4 regions of the Enterobacter sp. JH25 genome follow, and region 3 is predicted to be linked to each of the others. Evidence: predicted binding sites of a transcription regulator. Region 3 holds the regulator's gene; each other region holds the start of a gene.

Region 1 (5,827 bases), 610 kb from region 3:
ACGCTGAAGCCTGAACAGCAGGAAAAGGAGTAACCGACGATGGCTCATTACTTGAGTTTATTTGTGCGCGCGGTGTTTGTTGAAAACATGGCGCTCGCTTTCTTCCTGGGCATGTGTACGTTCCTTGCTGTTTCTAAGAAGGTATCGACGGCATTCGGTCTGGGTGTGGCGGTCACTGTTGTGCTGGGGCTTTCCGTTCCGATTAACAACCTGGTGTTCAACTTCGTGCTTCGCGATGGCGCGCTGGTGGAGGGCGTTGATCTTAGCTTCCTGAACTTCATCACCTTTATCGGGGTGATTGCGGCGCTTGTTCAGATCCTGGAGATGATCCTCGATAAATACTTCCCGTCGCTGTACAACGCACTGGGGATCTTCCTGCCGCTAATCGCGGTGAACTGCGCCATTTTCGGCGGCGTCTCATTTATGGTTCAGCGCGATTACAACTTCAGTGAATCGGTTGTGTATGGTTTCGGTTCCGGTATCGGCTGGATGCTGGCGATTGTCACCATGGCGGGGATCCGTGAAAAAATGAAATATGCCAACGTACCTGCGGGGCTTCGTGGCTTAGGGATCACCTTTATCACCACCGGCCTGATGGCGTTGGGCTTTATGTCCTTCTCCGGTGTGCAGCTATAAGGGCTAAAAGATGGAAATTATTCTTGGCGTGGTGATGTTCACGCTGATAGTACTGGTGCTGTCAGGGCTGATCCTGGCGGCGCGTGCGAAGCTGGTGAATTCCGGGGATGTGATCATTGATATCAATGACGATCCGCAGAATCAGATCCGTACCCCGGCAGGGGATAAGCTGCTTAATACGCTCTCCGGCAACGGGATTTTTGTCTCGTCTGCCTGTGGCGGCGGTGGCTCCTGTGGACAATGCCGTGTGAAGGTGAAAGAGGGTGGCGGGGATATTCTGCCAACAGAACTGTCGCATATCACGAAGCGTGAAGCTAAAGAGGGCTGCCGTCTGGCGTGTCAGGTCGCTGTGCGCCAGAACATGAAGATTGAGCTGCCGGAGGAGATCTTCGGCGTGAAAAAATGGGAGTGCGAAGTTATCTCTAACGATAATAAAGCCACGTTCATTAAAGAGCTCAAGCTGCGCGTTCCTGAAGGGGAGAGCGTCCCGTTCCGTGCGGGTGGGTATATTCAGATTGATTGTCCGGCACACACCGTGGCGTATGCTGACTTCGACGTGCCCGAGGAGTACCGGGCCGACTGGGATAAATTTAACCTCTTCCGCTTTGTTTCCGAAGTAAAAGAGCCCGCGCTTCGCGCTTATTCCATGGCTAACTACCCGGAAGAGAAGGGCATTATTATGCTCAACGTGCGTATCGCCACGCCGCCGCCGAATGCGCCTGATGCACCCCCTGGCGTCATGTCGTCCTATATCTGGTCCCTCAAGCCTGGTGACAAAGTGACGATTTCCGGCCCGTTCGGCGAATTCTTTGCCAAAGACACCGACGCGGAAATGGTCTTTATCGGCGGCGGTGCGGGTATGGCGCCGATGCGTTCACATATCTTTGACCAGCTCAAACGCCTTGGCAGCAAGCGCAAGATTAGCTTCTGGTACGGGGCGCGTTCACTGCGCGAAATGTTCTATGACGATGAGTTTGAACAACTGGCACGTGATAACCCTAACTTTACCTTCCATGTGGCGTTATCCGATCCGCAGCCGGAAGATAACTGGACAGGTTATACGGGCTTCATCCACAACGTGCTGTATGAAAATTACCTCAAACAGCACCCGGCACCGGAAGATTGCGAGTTTTATATGTGTGGCCCGCCAATGATGAACGCTGCCGTGATTAAGATGCTAAAAGATCTTGGCGTGGAAGATGAGAACATCATGCTCGATGATTTCGGAGGCTGATTATGCTGACCTTTCTGGCGACCTTTGCGGTGTTTGTACTGGTGATATTCGGGATGTCCTTAGGCTGGATCATCAAGCGTAAAAGCATCCAGGGCAGCTGTGGAGGTATATCTTCCATCGGAATGGAAAAAGTATGCGATTGTCCGGAACCGTGCGATGCGCGAAAAAAACGGATGGCTCGCGAGCAGCAACGCATTATTTAGTTTTGTATGTCGGGTAAGGCAACGCCGCCACCCGACAATTCCCACGCATACTTCTCAACCCTCATTTGTTTACTGTATACTTATCCAGTAATGAGTGAGGGCTTACTATGCGCAAAATAATCCATGTCGATATGGACTGCTTTTTTGCCGCAGTGGAGATGCGTGACAACCCGGCGCTGCGGGATATTCCCATCGCCATTGGCGGCAGCCGGGTTCAGCGCGGTGTCATCAGCACCGCCAACTATCCTGCTCGCAAATACGGTGTGCGCAGCGCCATGCCGACAGCGATGGCGCTGAAACTGTGCCCGCATCTCACTCTTTTGCCCGGACGTTTTGATGCCTATAAAGAAGCATCGAACCACATTCGGGAGATCTTCTCCCGCTACACCTCTCTGATTGAACCGTTATCGCTGGATGAAGCCTATCTGGATGTCACCCACAGCGTGCACTGCCACGGCTCCGCCACCCTGATGGCGCAGGAGATCCGCCAGACTATTTTTAACGAGCTGAACCTGACGGCATCGGCAGGCGTCGCGCCGATAAAATTTCTCGCCAAAATCGCCTCCGATTTAAATAAGCCCAACGGCCAGTACGTCATCACCCCGGAAGAGGTTCCGGCGTTTTTAAAGACGCTGCCGCTCAGCAAAATCCCCGGTGTGGGTAAAGTCTCCGCCGCGAAGCTGGAAAATATGGGGCTACGCACCTGTGAAGACGTTCAGCGCAGCGATCTGGCGCTGCTGCTTAAGCGTTTTGGTAAGTTTGGCCGCGTACTGTGGGAACGCAGTCAGGGCATTGATGACCGGGATGTGAACAACGAACGGCTGCGTAAATCGGTCGGCGTTGAACGCACGCTGAGCGAAGATATCCATGACTGGGCAGAGTGTGAAACCATTATTACGGAACAACTCTATCCTGAGCTTGAACGACGCTTACTGAAGGTCAAACCAGATCTGCTTATTGCACGACAGGGCATCAAACTGAAATTTAACGATTTTCAGCAGACGACGCAGGAGCACGTCTGGCCACGCCTCAACAAAGAGGATCTTATTGCGACGGCAAAAAAGGCATGGGAAGAGCGGCGGGGCGGACGAGGGGTAAGGCTGGTGGGGCTGCACGTCACATTGCTGGATCCGCAGCTGGAGCGTCAGCTGGTGCTGGGACTGTAGATTAGGCTAATCGTAGGCCCGGTAAGCGAAGCGCCACCGGGCATCAAACGGCTTATTACTTAACAGGGATTGCTTTCAGCAGCTCAGTCAGCAGCGTCCAGTAGTGACCGACGCTTTCAATGTGAACCTGCTCATCCGGGGAGTGTGGCCCCGTGATGGTCGGCCCGATGGAGACCATGTCCATATCCGGATACGGTTTCTTGAACAGACCACATTCCAGACCCGCGTGAATAACCTGAATGTTCGGGGTGCTGTTGAACAGTCTCTGATAAGTTTCACGCACCAGTGCCATGACCGGAGAACTTGCATCCGGCTGCCAGCCAGGGTAGCTGCCTTTTGCAGACGTTTTCGCGCCCGCCAGGGTACCCAGAGATTTCAGCATGCTCACAACGTACTCTTTACCGCTGTCGATCAGGGAACGGATCAGGCAAATGATCTCTGCGCTGTCGTCGCCCATGGTCACTACGCCCACGTTCAGGGAGGTTTCAACCACGCCTTTTGCAACGTCAGAATTGCGGATCACGCCGTTTGGCGTTGCGTTCAGCAACTGGACGAACGTGTCACGAGACTGTGCGGTCAGCGCGGCTTTATCCGTTGTAACGGACTCCAGTACCACCGTCAGGTTTTTCTCTTTCTCAGACAGCTCGTTTTTCAGGATATCCAGATACAGGCTGGAGAGGTTTTTCAGTTCTTCCGCTTTCGCCGCAGGCACCGCCACGGTCGCAAAGGCTTCACGAGGGATCGCGTTACGCAGAGTGCCGCCGTTGAAGTCCACCAGACGCAGATCCAGTTCAGCGGCATGGCCCGCCAGGAAACGCGCCAGCAGTTTGTTGGCGTTGCCCAGGCCCAGGTGGATATCGCCGCCGGAGTGACCGCCTTTCAGCCCTTTCAGCGTCAGCTTAAAGGTCTCGAAACCGGCAGGAATCGCTTCGCGGGACAGCTGCAGGGTAGAGATGAAATCGATCCCGCCCGCGCAGCCCATGTAGATCTCACCTTCTTCTTCGGAGTCGGTGTTGATCAGAATGTCCGCTTGCAGCCAGTTTGCCTGGAGACCGAACGCGCCATCCATGCCCGCTTCTTCAGTCATGGTCAGCAGCACTTCCAGCGGACCGTGTTCAACGCTGTCGTCAGCCAGCACGGCCAGCGCGGAAGCCATACCAATACCGTTATCTGCGCCCAGGGTCGTGCCGCGCGCCTTCACCCACTCACCGTCGATGTACGGCTGAATCGGGTCTTTTGTGAAGTCGTGAACGGTGTCGTTGTTTTTCTGCGGAACCATGTCCAGGTGCGCCTGCAATACCACTGGCTTACGGTTTTCCATACCTGCGGTGGCAGGTTTGCGGATGAGAATATTGCCAACCTGGTCGCGCTCAGCGTGCAGACCTTTTTCCTTTGCCCAGCCCATAATATGTTCGGCAAGCTGTTCTTCGTGATAGGAAGGGTGCGGAATGGAGCAGATTTTGGCAAAAATATCCCACAGCGGCTGTGGAGATAATTGAGACAGTTCAGACACGATAGGTCTCCTTGTCGTTGCGCTGCAAAACAATGTTGCAGGTCACAGGGTTAGCAGGTTAATCGTTACCACAAGACGGGCTTGCGAGATGCATCTGAGAATACCACTTTCTCCCGTGGCTGGTAGCATTAAGCATGTAAAAACTCAGGCTCATGGCGCGTAACACTGGTTTTTAGTGCGTCAGATCTCTATAATCTCGCGCAACCTGGTTCACCCTCATTTTTTTAAGCCGTATATAAACAGGCTGGGACACTTCACATGAGCGAAAAATACGTCGTCACCTGGGACATGTTGCAGATTCACGCACGCAAACTGGCTGCGCGTCTGATGCCTTCCGAACAGTGGAAAGGCATTATTGCCGTCAGCCGTGGCGGTCTGGTACCGGGGGCGCTGCTGGCACGTGAGCTGGGTATTCGTCATGTCGATACCGTATGTATCTCCAGCTATGACCACGATAACCAGCGTGAGCTGAAAGTGCTGAAGCGCGCGGAAGGCGACGGTGAAGGCTTTATCGTTATCGACGATCTGGTGGACACCGGCGGTACCGCTGTGGCTATCCGCGAAATGTATCCAAAAGCGCACTTCGTCACTATCTTCGCGAAACCAGCGGGTCGTCCCCTGGTTGATGATTACGTCATTGATATCCCACAGGATACCTGGATTGAACAGCCATGGGATATGGGCGTGGTCTTCGTACCGCCTATCTCTGGCCGTTAATTTCAGTACGTAACTTTACACGCCCGGTTATGCCGGGCGTTGTTCTTTTTGGCCTGTCACGCGTTACAATGGTCTCCAAGTGATGTATCCATGGAGGCAACGCAATGGCGCAGGCGAATCTCACCGAAACTCTTTTCAAACCCCGTTTCAAGCATCCTGAAACCTCGACGCTGGTGCGTCGGTTTAATCCGGGGACCATGCCTGCTGTACAGTCAGCGCTAGATGGTAAAAACGTGCCCCACTGGTACCGCATGATTAATCGCCTGATGTGGATCTGGCGCGGTATCGATCCACGTGAAATCCTCGACGTGCAGGCGCGTATCGTGATGAGCGAGTCTGAGCGCACCGACAGCGATCT
Region 2 (5,827 bases), 2.2 Mb from region 3:
CGCGCGATCGGCATCGCTGAAGAAGCCGTTATAAAGCTGCGCATCCACATTATCAGACGGCACGAACGGCTCTGCTTCGGCAAAAATGGCGACGACTTTCTCGCGCACCTGCGGGTTGTCGCGCAGCACTTTCAGGTTATCGAGGCAGTGCTGACGATTAATCCCCAGCCGGTCGGCGTCTTCCGGACGCAGCGTGTTGGCCTGCGCAAGCACCGGGCATTTATTGATGTGCACCAGTTTTACCGGTACGGCTGGCAGGTCACCCAGCGCCTCTTTCGGCGTATAAAGCCGTTCACGTAAGGTGTCGCTGTCGAGCTCAAGCAGCGGCGAGATATCCCCGGCAAGATCCACCATGATGACGGCGTTACGGTTGTCCGGATGCCAGGCAAGCGGCGCCACCCAGCTTGTGTTCCCGCGCCACGCGCCGAACATCCCTGAAATATGCACCAGCGGTTTCATCTGCGGCACGTCAATCAGCGTCATCAGCTTTTGCTTGCTGCGATGGCTCAACAGATACTCAAACAGGCGAGGCTGCGCGGTTTTTACGAGCTTCGCCATAGCGATGGTCGCGTAGACGTCTGCCATCGCGTCGTGGGCGTTGCTGTGCTCAATGCCGTTGGCCCGCGTCAGGTGCTCGAGCCTGAAGCTCGGCAAGCCGTCGTCGTTCTCCGGCCAGTTAATTCCCTCCGGGCGCAGCGCATAGCAGGCGCGCATAATATCCAGCAAATCCCAGCGCGAATTGCGGTTCTGCCAGCTCCAGGCATAGGGATCGTAGAAGTTGCGGTAGAAGATATTACGCGTCACTTCATCGTCAAAACGGATGTTGTTGTAACCCACCACGCAGGTATCAGGCACCGTGAACAGGTCGTGGATGCGACGGGCAAATTCTGCTTCGCTAACGCCTTTATCCCGCGCTTCCTGAGGGGTGATGCCCGTCACCATCACCGCGCCCGGCTGCGGCAGGTAGTCATCGGCGGGTTTACAGTAAAACACCTCGGGTTCGCCGATAACGTTAAATTCGTCATCGGTTCGGATAGCCGCAAACTGCGCCGGTCGGTCCAGCGCCGGATGGGTACCAAAGGTTTCGTAATCGTGGAACAAAAAAGTCGGGCGCGCGGCAGAGTCAGACACCAGTAATCTCATCCTGTTAAAAATTGACGTCTCTATGGTAAACGATTGGGGTGAGCAGTCCGAATAAAAAGCACCTTCAGGCAAGAAATTTGCGAGATTTGTTCCGAAAAAATCTGCGTGCTGTCACATTTTTTTGCAATTAAGGCAGGTAACGACATCAGAACTCCCGTAAAAAGGTCATCGATTTTTACTGACCTGAGGATATACCGTTGAAACGCCGTCTGTTTATTGCTGTTTCTTTACTCGCTTCGAGTATTTCATCCGCGCTGGCTGCCGAGCCGCTGGATTTTTCACCTCAGCCGCCTGCCATCCAGGCAGGATCCTGGGTATTGATGGATTACACCACGGGTCAAATCTTAACGGCGGGCAACGAACATCAGCAGCGTAATCCGGCGAGCCTGACCAAACTGATGACGGGGTACGTTGTCGATCGTGCCATTGATAGCCACCGCATCAGCCCCGATGACATTGTGACGGTCGGACGTGACGCCTGGGCAAAAGGCAATCCGGTCTTTGACGGTTCGTCTCTGATGTTTCTGAAGCAGGGAGATCGGGTTTCTGTGCGCGATCTCAGCCGCGGCCTGATTGTTGATTCCGGCAATGACGCCTGCGTGGCGCTGGCGGATCACGTGGCGGGCGGTCAGCCGCAGTTCGTCAGGATGATGAATGACTACGTTGAAAAGCTGAACCTGCGCGATACCCACTTCGAAACCGTACACGGGCTGGATGCACCGGGTCAGCACAGCTCCGCTTACGATCTCGCCGTACTTTCCCGCGCCATCATCCACGGCGAGCCTGAGTTCTACCACATGTACAGCGAGAAGAGTCTGACCTGGAACGGCATCACTCAGCAGAACCGCAACGGCCTGCTGTGGGATAAGACCATGAACGTGGATGGTCTGAAAACGGGACACACCTCGGGCGCGGGCTTTAACCTGATCGCCTCTGCGGTGGATGGTCAGCGTCGACTGATTGCGGTGGTGATGGGGGCAGACAGCCCGAAAGGACGTGAAGATCAGGCGCGCAAGCTGCTCCACTGGGGACAGCAAAATTTCGATACGGTGCAGATCCTGCATAACGGCAAAAAAGTGGGAACCGAACGCATCTGGTATGGCGATAAAGAGCAGATCGCGCTGGGCACGGATCAGGATTTCTGGCTGGCATTACCCAAAAAAGAAGTGCCGAACATCAAGGCGAAATATGTAATGGATAAAAAAGAGCTGGAAGCGCCGATCGCCGCGCATCAGCGGGTAGGAGAGATCCAGCTGTACGATCGTGACAAGGTGGTAGCGCACTGGCCATTGGTTACGCTGGAGCGCGTTGAAAAGGGTGGCCTTTTCTCCCGCCTCGGCGATTATCTGCATCATAAACTCTAACCTTTTCGGGCAGACTGGCAGTGTTGCGAGTCTGCTCACATAATAAACACTCCTGGTTTGCCGATAATCTCGATTCTGCTTTATAGTGTATATATATACAGTAATAAACGGAGGCAGCATGGACTACAGCATCAGGCAGCAACAGAAACGTACGATCGCTGGCTTTCATCTCGTGGGGCCGTGGGAAAAGACGGTCAAGCAGGGATTTGAACAGCTGGTCATGTGGGTAGATGGACGACATATTCAGCCGCAGGAGTGGGTGGCCGTTTATTATGACAATCCGGATGACGTGCCGGCAGAAAAGCTTCGCTGCGTTACCGCCGTAACGGTAGCGGACGATTTCACTATCCCTGATAACAGCGAAGGGGTAATGCTGACCGAAATTGCTGCCGGAGAGTATGCTATTGCCGCCGCGCGCGTCGAAAATCATGATTTCGCCACCCCATGGTATCAGTTCTTCAACTCCCTGCTGGAAGACAGCAAATTCCAGATTGCGCCAAAACCCTGCTTCGAACGCTATCTGAACGATGGCAATGCTGACGGCTACTGGGATATTGAGATGTTTGTACCGGTAGAGCACAAAGTGGGATAATCCTGCGAAACGCAGGGTTTTTCAGCCGGGCGCGATCCACCCGGCTGAAAACACAGTACAATTGTGGTTTGCCGTAGAGCTGGAGACGGGTGTGCGCCCCGACAAGTCATTAACCCCTTTTGAAATTCGGTTATACAAACATTATCGCGTGGTGCATGGTTGCCGCATTGCGCTGGCGTTTGTGCTGACCTTCGTACTGGTTCGTTTGCTGGATATTCCGGAAGGAACGTGGCCGCTGATCACGCTGGTGGTGGTGATGGGGCCGATCTCATTCTGGGGGAACGTGGTCCCTCGCGCTTTCGAACGCATAGGCGGTACCGTTTTAGGCTCGGCGCTTGGGCTTATCGCCCTGAAGCTGGAGCTAATTTCATTTCCGTTCATGTTGCTGTGGTGCGCGGTGGCGATGTTTCTTTGCGGATGGCTGGCCCTCGGCAAGAAACCGTATCAGGCGCTGCTGATTGGCATTACGCTCGCCGTTGTGGTCGGCGCACCGGCGGGCGATATGACCACCGCATTGTGGCGAAGCGGGGACGTGATCCTCGGCTCGTTGCTCGCCATGCTGTTTACCGGCATCTGGCCGCAGCGCGCCTTCCTGCACTGGCGCATTCAGATGGCAAACTACGTCACGGCATTTAACCGGGTCTACCAGGCCGGGTTTTCGCCGAATCTGATTGAGCGTCCGCGGCTGGAAAAGCACCTGCAAAAAATCCTTAATGATGTGGTCAAAATGCGCGGGTTAATTACCCCGGCAAGCAAAGAGACGCATATCCAGAAAGCCATTTTTGAAGCCATTCAAACGGTCAGCCGTAATCTGGTCTGTATGCTTGAACTGCAAATCAATGCCCACTGGGCCTCACGCCCCAGCCATCTTCTGATGCTCAACGCGCATACGCTGAAAGAGACGCAGCAGATGACGCAACAGACCCTGCTGACCATCGCTCATGCACTTTACGAAGGTAACCCACAGCCGATACGGGCGAACAGCGAGCGGCTGAATGACATCGTCATCGAGCTCAAACAGCTGATGAATGAGCGTCAGGGCGACAATGTGTCGGAAACGCCCATCCACGGCTATGTCTGGCTGAGTATGGAGCTGGCGCGACAGCTGGAGTTGTTATCGCAGCTGATTTGCCGGGCACTGCGCAAATAAAAAGCGTATGTGATGCCTGCTGCTTCGATTCAGCAACAATTAGGGTTATGATGGTTTTAAACGATATACTCATTGTCATTCGCAGCCGCTGTCTGTTAAAACGGTTGCTTTAACGAATCCGAATCTCACATTATCAGGGGTGTAAAAATGGAAACTACCAAGCCTTCGTTCCAGGATGTTCTGGAGTTCGTCCGCCTGTTCCGCCGCAAAAACAAGCTACAGCGCGAAATCCAGGACGTAGAGAAGAAGATCCGTGACAACCAGAAACGTGTCCTGCTGCTGGACAACCTGAGCGACTACATCAAGCCAGGTATGAGCGTTGAAGCCATTCAGGGCATCATCGCCAGCATGAAGAGCGATTATGAAGATCGCGTTGATGACTACATCATCAAAAACGCTGAGCTGTCCAAAGAGCGTCGCGACATCTCCAAAAAGCTGAAAGTGATGGGCGAAATCAAAAACGTCGACGCTAAAGGCGAGTAATCGCACACTCTGTTGCCCGGAGGCGCTGCGCTTACCGGGCCTACAGGACCGTAGGTCGGGTAAGCGCAGCGCCACCCGACAATTTTACTGAACGCAGAAAAGCAAAAAGCCTGCTCTAAAAGCAGGCTTTTTTAATTTGGCTCCTCTGACTGGACTCGAACCAGTGACATACGGATTAACAGTCCGCCGTTCTACCGACTGAACTACAGAGGAATCGTTGTGGAGGCTTATCTTAACGGCGAAAAAACTTTTGTCAAACCTGATCTCAGGCAAAAGTGATTGTTTGATGATTCTGTCGTCATTTTGTTGTAAATCCAAACATAATTTTATGGAAAATACTTTGCAGGATACGCATTTCTGCCCCATCATTTGAAATGGAGTTTCAACTTTCTCGTTAAGGTCCATTTTGAACGTCACCGCACCCCTGCGCCAGGCGATTATGCGCACGCCCTGGTATGCAAAACGTAAGAGTTACCGAGTTCTGTTCTGGCGTGAAATCACCCCCCTTGCTGTGCCTATTTTCCTGGAGAATACCTGCGTCCTGTTGATGGGGGTATTAAGCACCTTCCTGGTGAGCTGGCTCGGTAAAGAAGCCATGGCCGGGGTAGGGCTGGCGGACAGTTTCAACATGGTTGTGATGTCCTTCTTTGCCGCTATCGATCTCGGTACAACGGTAGTGGTGGCGTTTAGTCTTGGAAAACTCGATCCAAAACGCGCCCGGGAGGCGGCCAGACAGTCGCTGATGATCATGACCCTCTTTTCGATCATCCTGGCGGCGGTTATCCATTATTACGGCAAAGAAATTATCGACATCGTCGCGGGTGAAGCGACAGGTGAAGTGAAGGATCTGGCGCTCACCTATCTGGAAATGACGGTGCTGAGCTATCCGGCGGCTGCCATCGCGCTGATTGGTAGCGGTGCGCTTCGTGGCGCAGGGAATACCAAAATTCCGCTGCTAATAAATGGCGGCATGAACATCCTGAACATCATTATCAGCAGTGTTTTGATTTATGGCGTCTTTTCCTGGGAGGGGCTGGGCTTTGTCGGCGCGGGATTAGGGCTGACCATTTCCCGTTATATTGGTGCGGCGGCGAT
Region 3 (5,827 bases):
TGTTTGTGGTGCTGGTGCTTCTCTCTTTCATGCTGGTGTTAACCCTTAACACCATGACCATTCTGCTGTCCGTCGCTGCTCTGGCGCTGGCCTGGGTCTATCCATTTATGAAGCGATACACCCATCTGCCGCAGGTGGTATTGGGTGCGGCATTTGGCTGGTCGATTCCCATGGCGTTTGCCGCGGTCAGCGAGTCCGTTCCCCTCAGCTGCTGGCTGATGTTCCTGGCGAATATTCTCTGGGCCGTTGCGTACGATACCCAATACGCGATGGTCGATCGCGATGACGATCTCAAGATTGGCATCAAATCGACGGCGATCCTGTTTGGCCGTCACGACAAACTGATCATCGGCATATTGCAGGTGGCGGTGCTGGCGCTGATGGTGGCGATTGGTCGCCTGAACGGGCTGAACTGGGAGTTTTACTGGTCCGTGCTGGTGGCGGGTCTGCTGTTTGCGTATCAGCAGAAGCTGATCGTGAAGCGCGAGCGTGAGGCCTGCTTTAAAGCGTTTCTGAATAATAACTACGTCGGGCTGGTGCTGTTTATGGGGCTGGCGATGAGTTACTGGTCATAAAAAAACCGGGTGGCGGCTTCGCCTTACCCGGCCTACGATTTAGCAGAACATGTAGGCCGGGTAAGCGTTAGCGCCACCCGGCTTTAACATCACTCGCCCTGCGTCGAACTCTCAATCGTTAAACGCACATCCGCGGTAATCAGCTCTGCCAGCATCTGGTAAACCTTCATCGTCTCTTCCGGCTCAGCATCGCCCGTATCGCTAATGTAACCTTCGTCGCGCAGCGTCAGCACCAGGGAGCTGAATACCGCTTTGTCGAAGAATTCCGGGGCGTTAATGCCATGCAGAACGGACAGGCGCTGGGCCAGCGTCCGACTCTCTTTTTCCAGCGTACCGCGGTTGATTGACGGGTTAGCACTCAATAACCAGAAGGTAATGGCGTAGCGCTGCAACGTCTCACGCGCACCGGAAGCCAGGAGCTGCAAGGTTCGGGAACGTGACGGATTGATATGCAGTTCGTCATCACTGATGGTAATCAGCCCCTGACGACGCATCTCTGCGGACATTTTATCGAGCTCTGCCGCCAGCTCATCGTTACTCCAGCGCAGGAACAGCTCCGCTTTCAGCATCGGATAGATGGCCTGAATATGGCGCAGCAGCTCCTGACGCGAAATACGGCGGTGCTGGGTAATAATGGCTGCCATCAGTGACGGCAGCATCAGCATGTGAGTGATGTTATTACGGTAGTAGGTCATCAGCACGGCCTGCTCGCGCGGCAGAATGATGATGTCACCAATCGTATCTTTCTCGACTTCGAACTTGTTCATCTGCAACGCGTGATCGATCAATTCGCTGGCGGTGGCAGACGGCACGGTCGAATCCACGGAATACGGCACGTTGCGCATGATATCCAGATAGCAATCAATCTGCTCGGTCAGCTGTTCACGGGTCAGTGAACGCTGGCGAGAGGCCAGAAGCGCGGTACAACACAGGTTCATGGCGTTTGCCGCACCAGCATTGTTGATGCGTACCATCAGCTCGGATGCAATGCCGTTGACCGTTGGCGTCAGCCAGGCCGGACGTACCGCTTCGATAGGATCAATAGACTCGCGCCACTCCGGAACATGATGGTTCAGATACGTCATCAGCGGCAGGGGCTCGCCAAAGTTCACGTAGCCCTGACCGAGGTTGCGCAATTTACTCAGACCACGCAGCATCTGCGGCAGACTCTCTTTCTCTTTGGTCGCACCGCGCAGCTCTTTCGCGTAGGTGCCCACTTCCATCACGTGTTCATAACCGATGTAAATAGGCACCAGCGTGATAGGACGCGTACCGCCACGCAGCATGGCCTGAATGGTCATCGACAGCGTGCCGGTCTTCGGATCGAGCAGACGACCGGTACGGGAGCGACCGCCTTCAACAAAGTACTCCACGGAATAACCGCGGCTGAACAGCTCGCCCAGATACTCCCTGAAGACGGTGGAGTAGAGCTTGTTACCCTTGAAGGTACGACGAATGAAGAACGCACCCAGACGGCGGAAAATCGGACCTGCTGGCCAGAAGTTCAGGTTGATACCGGCAGCAATATGCGGCGGCACCAGGCCCTGGTGATAGAGCACGTAAGAGAGCAGCAGGTAGTCCATGTGGCTGCGGTGGCAGGGCACATAGACAATCTCGTGGCCGTCATGCGCTAACTGACGCACGCGCTCGGCGTTGTGGACGTTAATCCCCTGATAGAGGCGGTTCCACGTGAAACCGAGGATACGGTCAGAGAGACGAATCATCTCGTAGGAGAAGTTCGCGGCGATCTCTTCCATCAGCGCGATTGCGTTCTGCTGCGCTTTCTCGTGCGAAATCTTCTTGCTGCGCGCTTCGTCTTCTACGGCACGGGCAATCGCTTTGGAAGCCAGCAGCTTGTTAAACAGATCCTGACGCGCCGGGAGACGTGGCCCAACGGCCGCCAGACGCTGACGTGCAAAGTGCATTCGCGCAACGCGCGCCAGCTTTTGCGCAATGATTTTGTCAGTACCGTGTTCATCCGCCATGCGGCGCAGTGAAACGGAAGGCGAGAAGCGAACAAAGCTGTCGCGTCCCAGCCATGAGACGGCGAAGAATTTCTGAATGCCGTTGAGCATACGCAGCGGCGGGTTCTCTTCCCCTTTTTCACGCCCCGGACGACGGCCAAACATCACCGACACCGGCACCATCTGCACGTCCAGATCGGGGTTGCTGCGGTGCAGATCGAGGTAATCATGGAACAGCTTAATGGACTCTTCTTTCGGCGTGTAATAGGTGAACACGCGCGGTCCGCCATGGATGAACACGTAGCGCGGCAGCAGCGTACCGTCGACTTCCAGCGGTTCAAGCGGGTCAGGTAAATCGTGCGCCAGACATTGAGCGCGAAGCGTTAGCAGGTCTGCCTTCGAGTTATAAGGCAAAACGTACATAATAGGGCGCGACGTATCGAGCCCTAATTCCAGCGCAGGTTCTGCTGGGATAGACTTACTTTTTACCAGTACGCTTAATGGTAAATTAAGTAATTTGTAGTAAATTCGTGGCCAGCCGGACATAAACGATGTAAAGCCTCTGGTTAATAATGCAATTGCGGCGCAAGGATAACAGAATGCGCGCAAAATTTCTGTTGTTACCCGTCATACTTCAGGTCGCAGCAAAACGCGCTGCGGCTTTAGTTACTGACGCTATTTATCATAAAAGGTTCTTTTAATGGCCAATAATACCACTGGGTTAACTCGAATCATTAAAGCTGCCGGTTATTCATGGAAAGGTTTCCGCGCCGCATGGGTTAATGAAGCCGCTTTCCGCCAGGAAGCGGTTGCCGCAATCGTTGCCGTTGTCATCGCCTGCTTCCTTGATGTTGATGCTATCACCCGCGTACTGCTCATCGGATCTGTCCTTCTGGTGATGATAGTGGAAATTCTGAATAGCGCTATTGAGGCCGTTGTTGACCGAATCGGGTCGGAATTCCATGAACTGTCTGGCCGGGCGAAAGACATGGGTTCCGCTGCCGTACTGCTGTCGATTATCACGGCGGCGATCACCTGGGTCACGCTACTTTGGTCGCATTTCCGATGAGCCTCGAGGAATAATTAAGTCCCTGGTTTTTTGTGCAGTTTTTGGTTCCAAAATCGCCTTTGACTGTATATACTCACAGCATAACTGTATATACACCCAGGGGGCGGTATGAAAGCGTTAACGACCAGGCAGCAAGAGGTGTTTGATCTCATTCGGGATCATATCGGCCAGACGGGTATGCCACCCACGCGTGCAGAAATTGCGCAGCGTCTGGGCTTCCGTTCTCCTAATGCTGCCGAAGAGCACCTTAAGGCGCTTGCGCGTAAGGGCGTGATTGAGATTGTTTCCGGCGCCTCACGCGGCATCCGTCTGCTGGTGGAAGAAGAGAGCGGTATTCCGCTGGTGGGTCGCGTAGCCGCAGGTGAACCTCTGCTGGCGCAGCAGCACATCGAAGGGCACTATCAGGTTGACCCAGGCATGTTCAAGCCGAGCGCCGATTTCCTGCTGCGCGTTAGCGGAATGTCCATGAAAGATATCGGTATTCTGGATGGCGATCTGCTGGCGGTACACAAAACGCAGGACGTGCGTAACGGGCAAGTCGTGGTGGCGCGCATTGATGATGAAGTGACGGTTAAGCGCCTGAAAAAACAAGGCAATACCGTGCAGCTTCTGCCTGAAAACAATGAATTCCCCCCGATTGTGGTGGATCTCCGCGAGCAGAGCTTCTCTATTGAAGGGCTGGCGGTCGGCGTTATCCGCAACGGTGAATGGCTGTAATCTCTTCCTGACAGGCTGTAGTTCCTCTACAGCCTGGCCTGTTTTCTGATTCCGGTAATTTCCATGGCATTGCTAACTTCTGCCGATAAGGCGTTGTGGCGTCTTGCGCTACCGATGATTTTTTCCAATATTACCGTTCCTCTGCTGGGGCTGGTGGATACGGCGGTTATCGGGCATCTCGATTCGCCGATTTATCTTGGCGGCGTCGCGATCGGCGCAACGGCGACCAGCTTCCTCTTTATGCTGCTGCTTTTTCTGCGCATGAGTACGACAGGCCTGACGGCCCAGGCGTATGGTGCAAAAGATCCTCTGCGTCTGGCGCGTGCGCTGGTTCAGCCGCTCATTCTGGCATTCGGTGCCGGCGCGTTAATCGTTCTGTTGCGTACGCCGCTGATTGATCTTGCGCTCCATATTGTAGGTGGCAGCGATGCCGTACTGGAACAGGCCCGGCGGTTCCTCGAAATTCGCTGGCTCAGCGCGCCCGCTTCACTGGCAAACCTGGTCCTGCTGGGCTGGCTGCTGGGCGTGCAGTACGCCCGCGCGCCGGTGATCCTACTGGTGGTGGGCAACCTGCTTAACATTGTGCTCGATCTCTGGCTGGTGATGGGACTGCACATGAACGTCCGGGGCGCGGCGCTGGCTACGGCAATTGCCGAGTACGGGACGCTGCTGATCGGTTTGGGGATGGTCTGGCGCGTGCTGGCGATGCGCGGTATCACCCTGGATCTGCTGAAATCGGCCTGGCGCGGCAATATGCGTAAGCTGCTGGCGCTCAATCGCGACATCATGCTCCGTTCGCTCCTGCTGCAACTCTGCTTCGGCGCATTAACCGTTTTTGGTGCCCGTCTTGGGCCTGAGATCGTCGCCGTCAACGCAGTGCTCATGACGTTACTGACCTTTACCGCTTACGCGCTGGATGGTTTTGCTTACGCCGTCGAGGCGCATTCAGGGCAGGCTTATGGCGCGCGTGAAAGCGGCCAGTTACGCGAAGTCTGGCGTGCTGCCTGTCGTCAGGCGGGTCTGGTGGCGCTGGTCTTTGCTCTGGTTTACGCCTGTTTTGGTGGGCATATTGTCGCGCTTCTCACCTCGTTGCCCGCGCTACGTGAGCTGGCCGATCGCTACATCCTCTGGCAGGTCGTATTACCGGTGGTGGGCGTGTGGTGCTATTTGCTGGACGGCATGTTTATTGGTGCGACGCGAGGGGCGGAGATGCGCAACAGCATGGCCGTCGCTGCGGCGGGGTTCGGCCTGACGCTGCTGACCTTGCCGTATCTCGGCAATCATGGTCTGTGGCTCGCGCTGGCGGTGTTTCTCTCACTGCGTGGCCTTTCGCTGGCCGTTATCTGGCGTCGTCACTGGCGAAACAATACCTGGTTTCCAGCCCCGCACGATATATCGTAACGGTTAAAGATTCCGAATATAAAAATAAATGCCAAATCCTTAACTACAATAATAATCACGTCCAGCAGAAAAGAACGAAGCGGACGATACTCATAGACGCT
Region 4 (5,827 bases), 1.2 Mb from region 3:
ATTAGACATCTGCATGTTACACGTGAGCAAAAATAAAGGCGACCAGTGGCCGCCTTTATTTACGTTTGTTACTGACTTGTAAAGATTATTTACCTTGTTCTGCCAGTCCGTCCAGATAGCGTTCTGCGTCCAGCGCGGCCATACAGCCGGTGCCCGCAGAGGTGATCGCCTGACGATAAATATGGTCCATCACGTCGCCAGCCGCGAAGACGCCTGGGATGCTGGTCTGCGTGGCATTGCCGTGAATGCCAGACTGCACTTTGATGTAGCCGTTCTCCAGCTCAAGTTGGCCTTCGAAAATGGCCGTGTTCGGGCTGTGACCGATTGCCACAAACAGGCCTGCCACCTCCAGCGTTTCGACGGTGTCGGTGTTCTGCGTATCACGAATTCGCAGACCCGCCACACCCATCTGATCGCCGGTCACTTCTTCCAGCGTACGGTTGGTATGCAGCACAATGTTGCCGCTCGCCACTTTATCCATCAGGCGTTTGATCAGGATCTTCTCGGCGCGGAAGGTGTCGCGACGGTGGATCAGGTGTACTTCTGAGGCGATGTTCGCCAGATACAACGCTTCTTCCACAGCGGTGTTGCCGCCGCCGATCACCGCAACTTTCTGGTTGCGATAGAAGAAACCGTCGCAGGTCGCGCAGGCTGATACGCCGCGCCCTTTGAATGCTTCTTCAGACGGCAGACCGAGATAACGGGCAGAGGCACCGGTAGCGATGATCAGCGCATCGCAGGTGTATTCACCGCTGTCGCCGGTCAGACGGAACGGACGGTTCTGCAAATCCACTTTATTAATGTGGTCGAACAGGATTTCGGTTTCGAATTTAGCAGCATGCTCGTGCATGCGCTCCATCAGCAGCGGCCCGGTCAGGTCGTTCGGGTCGCCCGGCCAGTTTTCCACTTCCGTGGTGGTGGTCAGCTGACCGCCTTTTTCCATCCCGGTAATCAGTACCGGTTGCAGGTTAGCGCGTGCAGCATAGACCGCTGCGGTATATCCCGCAGGTCCAGAACCAAGGATTAGCAGCTTACTGTGTTTGGTCGTGCCCATGAGATCCCCATTGTTGTTGGCAGGCAATGGGCTGGATTGTAGGGAATTTGTTGCCGTAAAAAAAGAGCACGACAGTTTTGCTTCCGATATATGCAATAGTCACGCCCTATGGATCAGACACGGTCATATCACGTCTGCTACTGAAAATCGCGCGTTTATAAGGCAATAAAATGATGATTAATACCCCCCCGTAATGAATATCCGGCATCTTGTACTAAAAATCGATGTTTTGCTTTGACAATCCCCTGCGCTTTTGCGAAAACATTCAAGGAAGAAAAAAAGACGCATGAACTGCATGCCGAATAGACATGCACGTAAATGCCATTTTTACCGGGTCAGTGAAATCTACGCATGGTGTGGACAGACGCCATACGTGATGTCTGTGACTGCTTTCGGGCAACGGTCTTCTTACCGCAGAACCCGAATCCACATCGCGTCTAATACATAACCAGGCGATGTGATGAATAACGGGTGCAGGCTCTGAACAGTGATGTGCACAGGGTCCAGGCAGGAGTAGGGAAGGAATACAGAGAGACAATAATAATGGTAGATAGCAAGAAGCGCCCTGGCAAAGATCTCGACCGTATCGATCGTAACATTCTTAATGAATTGCAAAAGGATGGGCGTATTTCCAACGTCGAGCTTTCAAAACGTGTGGGACTTTCCCCGACGCCGTGCCTTGAGCGTGTGCGTCGACTGGAAAGACAGGGTTTTATTCAGGGCTATACGGCTCTGCTAAACCCGCATTATCTGGATGCCTCACTTCTGGTATTTGTTGAGATTACTCTGAATCGTGGTGCGCCGGATGTGTTTGAGCAATTTAACGCCGCTGTACAAAAACTTGAAGAAATTCAAGAGTGTCATCTGGTTTCCGGTGATTTTGACTACCTGTTAAAAACCCGTGTGCCTGATATGTCCGCCTACCGTAAGCTGCTGGGTGAAACCCTGCTGCGTCTGCCAGGCGTGAACGACACCCGTACTTATGTGGTGATGGAAGAGGTCAAACAGAGCAATCGTCTGGTTATTAAGACGCGCTAACACGGAACAGGTGCAAAATCAGTGTAGTTTGATTACACTCCTGTTAATCCATACAGCAACAGTGCCGGGGATACCCGGCGCTGTTGTCCGTTTTAGCACACAGGCAGGACATGCCTGATACCTGGAGAGCCTTTCTTGAGCCAGGAATACACTGAAGACAAAGAAGTCACATTATCTAAGCTAAGCAGCGGACGTCGTCTCCTCGAGGCGTTACTGATTGTTATTGCCCTTTTTGCCGTCTGGCTGATGGCCGCCTTACTCAGTTTCAACCCCTCAGATCCCAGCTGGTCGCAAACCGCATGGCATGAGCCTATTCATAACTTAGGTGGCGTTCCCGGTGCCTGGCTTGCGGACACGCTCTTTTTCATTTTCGGAGTGATGGCTTATACCCTTCCCGTCATCATTATTGGCGGATGCTGGTTTGCCTGGCGTCATCGACAGAACGACGACTACATCGATTATTTTGCCGTTTCGCTGCGCCTGATTGGCGCCCTGGCGCTGATCCTCACCTCCTGTGGGCTGGCGGCGATCAACGCCGATGATATCTGGTACTTCGCCTCCGGCGGGGTGATCGGCAGCCTGTTGAGCTCCGCGCTGCAACCGATGCTTCATAGCAGCGGCGGCACGCTGGCGCTGCTCTGTATCTGGGCGGCGGGCCTGACGCTGTTTACCGGCTGGTCCTGGGTGAGCATTGCTGAGAAGATCGGCAGCTTTATTCTGACGCTGCTGACGTTCGCCAGCAACCGTACCCGTCGTGACGATACGTGGGTCGATGAAGACGAGTATGAAGATGAGTATGAAGAGGAAGACGAGGCGCCTGTACAGCGGCGTGAATCTCGCCGCGCGCGTATTCTGCGCGGTGCTCTGGCGCGCCGCCAGCGCGTCGCTGAAAAATTTGCTAACCCGTTAGGCCGTAAAACGGATGCCGCGCTGTTCTCCGGCAAACGTATGGATGAAGACGAGCAGATTGAGTATCGCGGTGCGGCCGTCGACCCTGATGACGTACTGTTCTCTGGCCATCGAGCCACGCCGGGAGAGTATGACGAATACGATCCGCTGCTGAATGGCCACTCCGTGACTGAACCGGTAGCCGCTGCTGCTGCCGCAACGACGGCTGCGCAGGCCCATGTTGCGCCTGTTGAAGCCGTGATGCCGTCCTCGCCTGTTCCGGCGCCGGAGTCCGCGATCCAGCAACCGCAGGTAGACTGGCAGACTGCGCCAGGCGTCCATACGCCTGAACCGACCATTGCGCCTGAGCCTGAAAGTTATATTCCTGTGCAGCAGGAACAGTGGCAGCAACCGTATCAGCCGCCTGAACCTGCCAGCGTGCCGCAACAACCGTATCAGGCTTATACGCCCGAACCCGCTGTACCTGAACAGCCATACGTTGCACCGGTGTCTGAACCCGAAGTGGTGGAGGAAGCGAAGCCATCCCGTCCGCCATTATACTATTTTGAAGAAGTGGAAGAGCGCCGCGCCCGTGAGCGCGAGCAGCTTGCCGCCTGGTATCAGCCCGTGCCCGAGCCGGTGCAGGAGCCTGTTGCAAAAGCGCCTTCGGTCAGCGTTCCACCTGTAGAACCTACGCCAGCCGTTGCGTCGGGTGCAGAAGCCGTGAAGCAGGCAACGGCAGCCGCTGCCGCGTCCGCTCCGCTATTCAGCCCGGCAGCCGACAGCGCCCCGCGTCCTCAGGTGAAAGAGGGCATTGGTCCACAGCTGCCGCGCCCTAACCGCGTGCGCGTACCGACTCGCCGGGAGCTGGCCTCTTATGGCATTAAATTGCCTTCCCAGCGTATGGCGGAAGAAAAAGCCCGTGAGTCCGACTACGAAGATGATGCCGACGAACTGCATCAGGATGAGCTGGCGCGTCAGTTTGCTGCCCAGCAGAATCAGCGTTACGGCGAAGAGTATCAGCATGACGTGCCTTCACAGCATCACGTGCCTTCACAGCAGGACGACGATGATGCGGCCGAAGCGGAGCTGGCGCGCCAGTTTGCAGCAACGCAGCAGCAGCGTTATTCCGGTGAGCAACCTTCGGGGGCAAACCCGTTCTCGCTGTCGGATTTCGAATTCTCACCAATGAAAGATCTGGTGGATGATGGCCCAAGCGAACCGCTGTTCACGCCGAGCGTAATGCCGGAAGCGGAGCCGGTGCGTCAGCCGCCTGCACCACAGGCTTATGTGCAGCCGCAACAGCCGGCGCCGCAGGCGTATGCGCAGCCGCAGATACCTTCTCAACCGCCTCAGCCACAGTTCCAGCAGCCAGCACCACAGCCGCAGGAGAGCCTGATTCACCCGCTGCTGATGCGTAACGGAGACAGCCGACCGCTGCAACGACCAAGTACGCCGCTACCGTCGCTGGATCTGTTAACGCCACCGCCAGCGGAAGTCGAGCCGGTGGATACCTTTGCCCTTGAGCAGATGGCCCGTCTGGTGGAAGCGCGTCTGGCTGACTTCCGCATTAAAGCGGACGTGGTGAACTACTCACCGGGCCCGGTGATCACCCGTTTCGAACTGAACCTGGCACCGGGCGTAAAAGCGGCGCGTATTTCTAACCTCTCCCGCGACCTGGCGCGTTCTCTGTCCACCGTGGCGGTACGCGTGGTGGAAGTGATCCCAGGCAAGCCTTACGTTGGCCTTGAGCTGCCAAACAAGAAACGCCAGACCGTTTATCTGCGTGAAGTTCTGGATAACACCAAATTCCGCGACAACCCGTCCCCGCTGACCGTGGTGCTGGGTAAAGATATCGCCGGCGATCCGGTGGTTGCCGATCTCGCGAAGATGCCGCACCTGCTGGTTGCGGGTACTACCGGCTCCGGTAAATCGGTCGGGGTGAACGCCATGATCCTCAGTATGCTCTACAAAGCGCAGCCTGAAGACGTGCGTTTCATCATGATCGACCCAAAAATGCTCGAACTGTCCGTCTACGAAGGCATTCCGCATCTGTTAACGGAAGTGGTTACCGATATGAAGGACGCTGCCAACGCATTACGCTGGAGCGTCAATGAAATGGAGCGTCGCTACAAGCTGATGTCGGCGCTGGGCGTGCGTAACCTGGCCGGTTATAACGAGAAAATCGCCGAGGCGGCGCGTATGGGCCGTCCGATTCCGGACCCATACTGGAAGCCGGGTGACAGCATGGATGCCCAGCATCCGGTGCTGGAAAAACTGCCTTACATCGTGGTGCTGGTGGATGAATTTGCCGACCTGATGATGACCGTTGGCAAGAAAGTGGAAGAGCTGATTGCGCGTCTGGCACAGAAAGCGCGTGCGGCGGGCATCCACCTGGTACTGGCAACGCAGCGTCCGTCCGTGGATGTAATCACCGGTCTTATTAAGGCAAACATCCCGACCCGTATCGCGTTTACCGTGTCGAGTAAAATTGACTCCCGTACTATCCTTGACCAGGGCGGAGCAGAGTCGCTGCTGGGGATGGGTGATATGCTCTATTCCGGGCCGAACTCCACCTCGCCGGTGCGTGTTCACGGTGCGTTTGTTCGCGACCAGGAAGTGCACGCGGTTGTGCAAGACTGGAAAGCGCGCGGGCGACCGCAATATGTTGACGGCATCACCTCTGACAGCGAAAACGAAGGTGGCGGCGGTGGTTTTGACGGCGGCGAAGAGCTGGATCCGTTATTCGACCAGGCGGTTAATTTCGTCACCGAGAAACGCAAAGCGTCCATCTCCGGCGTGCAGCGCCAGTTCCGTATCGGTTACAACCGCGCGGCGCGTATCATT

Evidence for each region. Region 3 encodes LexA, which represses DNA repair genes until DNA is damaged. Its sites were predicted from a motif close to TNCTGTATGTACATACAGNA; they were not measured.
Region 1: a site for LexA is predicted at 2,144-2,163, ahead of dinB (DNA polymerase IV). Genes of this name have one in related genera too.
Region 2: a site for LexA is predicted at 2,591-2,610, ahead of sbmC (DNA gyrase inhibitor SbmC). Genes of this name have one in related genera too.
Region 4: a site for LexA is predicted at 2,131-2,150, ahead of L2Y28_RS07260 (DNA translocase FtsK 4TM domain-containing protein). Genes of this name have one in related genera too.

Annotation. Positions count from the first base shown of each region.
Region 1 covers NZ_CP091319.1:910,734-916,560, forward strand. Annotated here, with positions in the region: gene L2Y28_RS04315 (NADH:ubiquinone reductase (Na(+)-transporting) subunit D) at 1-33, shown strand, start outside; gene nqrE (NADH:ubiquinone reductase (Na(+)-transporting) subunit E) at 40-636, shown strand; gene nqrF (NADH:ubiquinone reductase (Na(+)-transporting) subunit F) at 647-1,870, shown strand; gene nqrM ((Na+)-NQR maturation NqrM) at 1,873-2,073, shown strand; gene dinB (DNA polymerase IV) at 2,181-3,239, shown strand; gene pepD (cytosol nonspecific dipeptidase) at 3,295-4,752, opposite strand; gene gpt (xanthine phosphoribosyltransferase) at 5,011-5,469, shown strand; gene frsA (esterase FrsA) at 5,574-5,827, shown strand, end outside.
Region 2 covers NZ_CP091319.1:2,865,211-2,871,037, reverse strand. Annotated here, with positions in the region: gene sbcB (exodeoxyribonuclease I) at 1-1,143, opposite strand, end outside; gene dacD (serine-type D-Ala-D-Ala carboxypeptidase DacD) at 1,335-2,507, shown strand; gene sbmC (DNA gyrase inhibitor SbmC) at 2,626-3,099, shown strand; gene L2Y28_RS13800 (FUSC family protein) at 3,191-4,249, shown strand; gene L2Y28_RS13795 (DUF496 family protein) at 4,397-4,732, shown strand; tRNA gene L2Y28_RS13790 (tRNA-Asn) at 4,870-4,945, opposite strand; partial or broken gene emmdR (multidrug efflux MATE transporter EmmdR) at 5,107-5,827, shown strand, end outside.
Region 3 covers NZ_CP091319.1:305,035-310,861, forward strand. Annotated here, with positions in the region: gene ubiA (4-hydroxybenzoate octaprenyltransferase) at 1-575, shown strand, start outside; gene plsB (glycerol-3-phosphate 1-O-acyltransferase PlsB) at 665-3,085, opposite strand; gene L2Y28_RS01480 (diacylglycerol kinase) at 3,240-3,608, shown strand; gene lexA (transcriptional repressor LexA) at 3,717-4,325, shown strand; gene dinF (MATE family efflux transporter DinF) at 4,389-5,726, shown strand.
Region 4 covers NZ_CP091319.1:1,530,662-1,536,488, forward strand. Annotated here, with positions in the region: gene trxB (thioredoxin-disulfide reductase) at 86-1,054, opposite strand; gene lrp (leucine-responsive transcriptional regulator Lrp) at 1,598-2,092, shown strand; gene L2Y28_RS07260 (DNA translocase FtsK 4TM domain-containing protein) at 2,228-5,827, shown strand, end outside.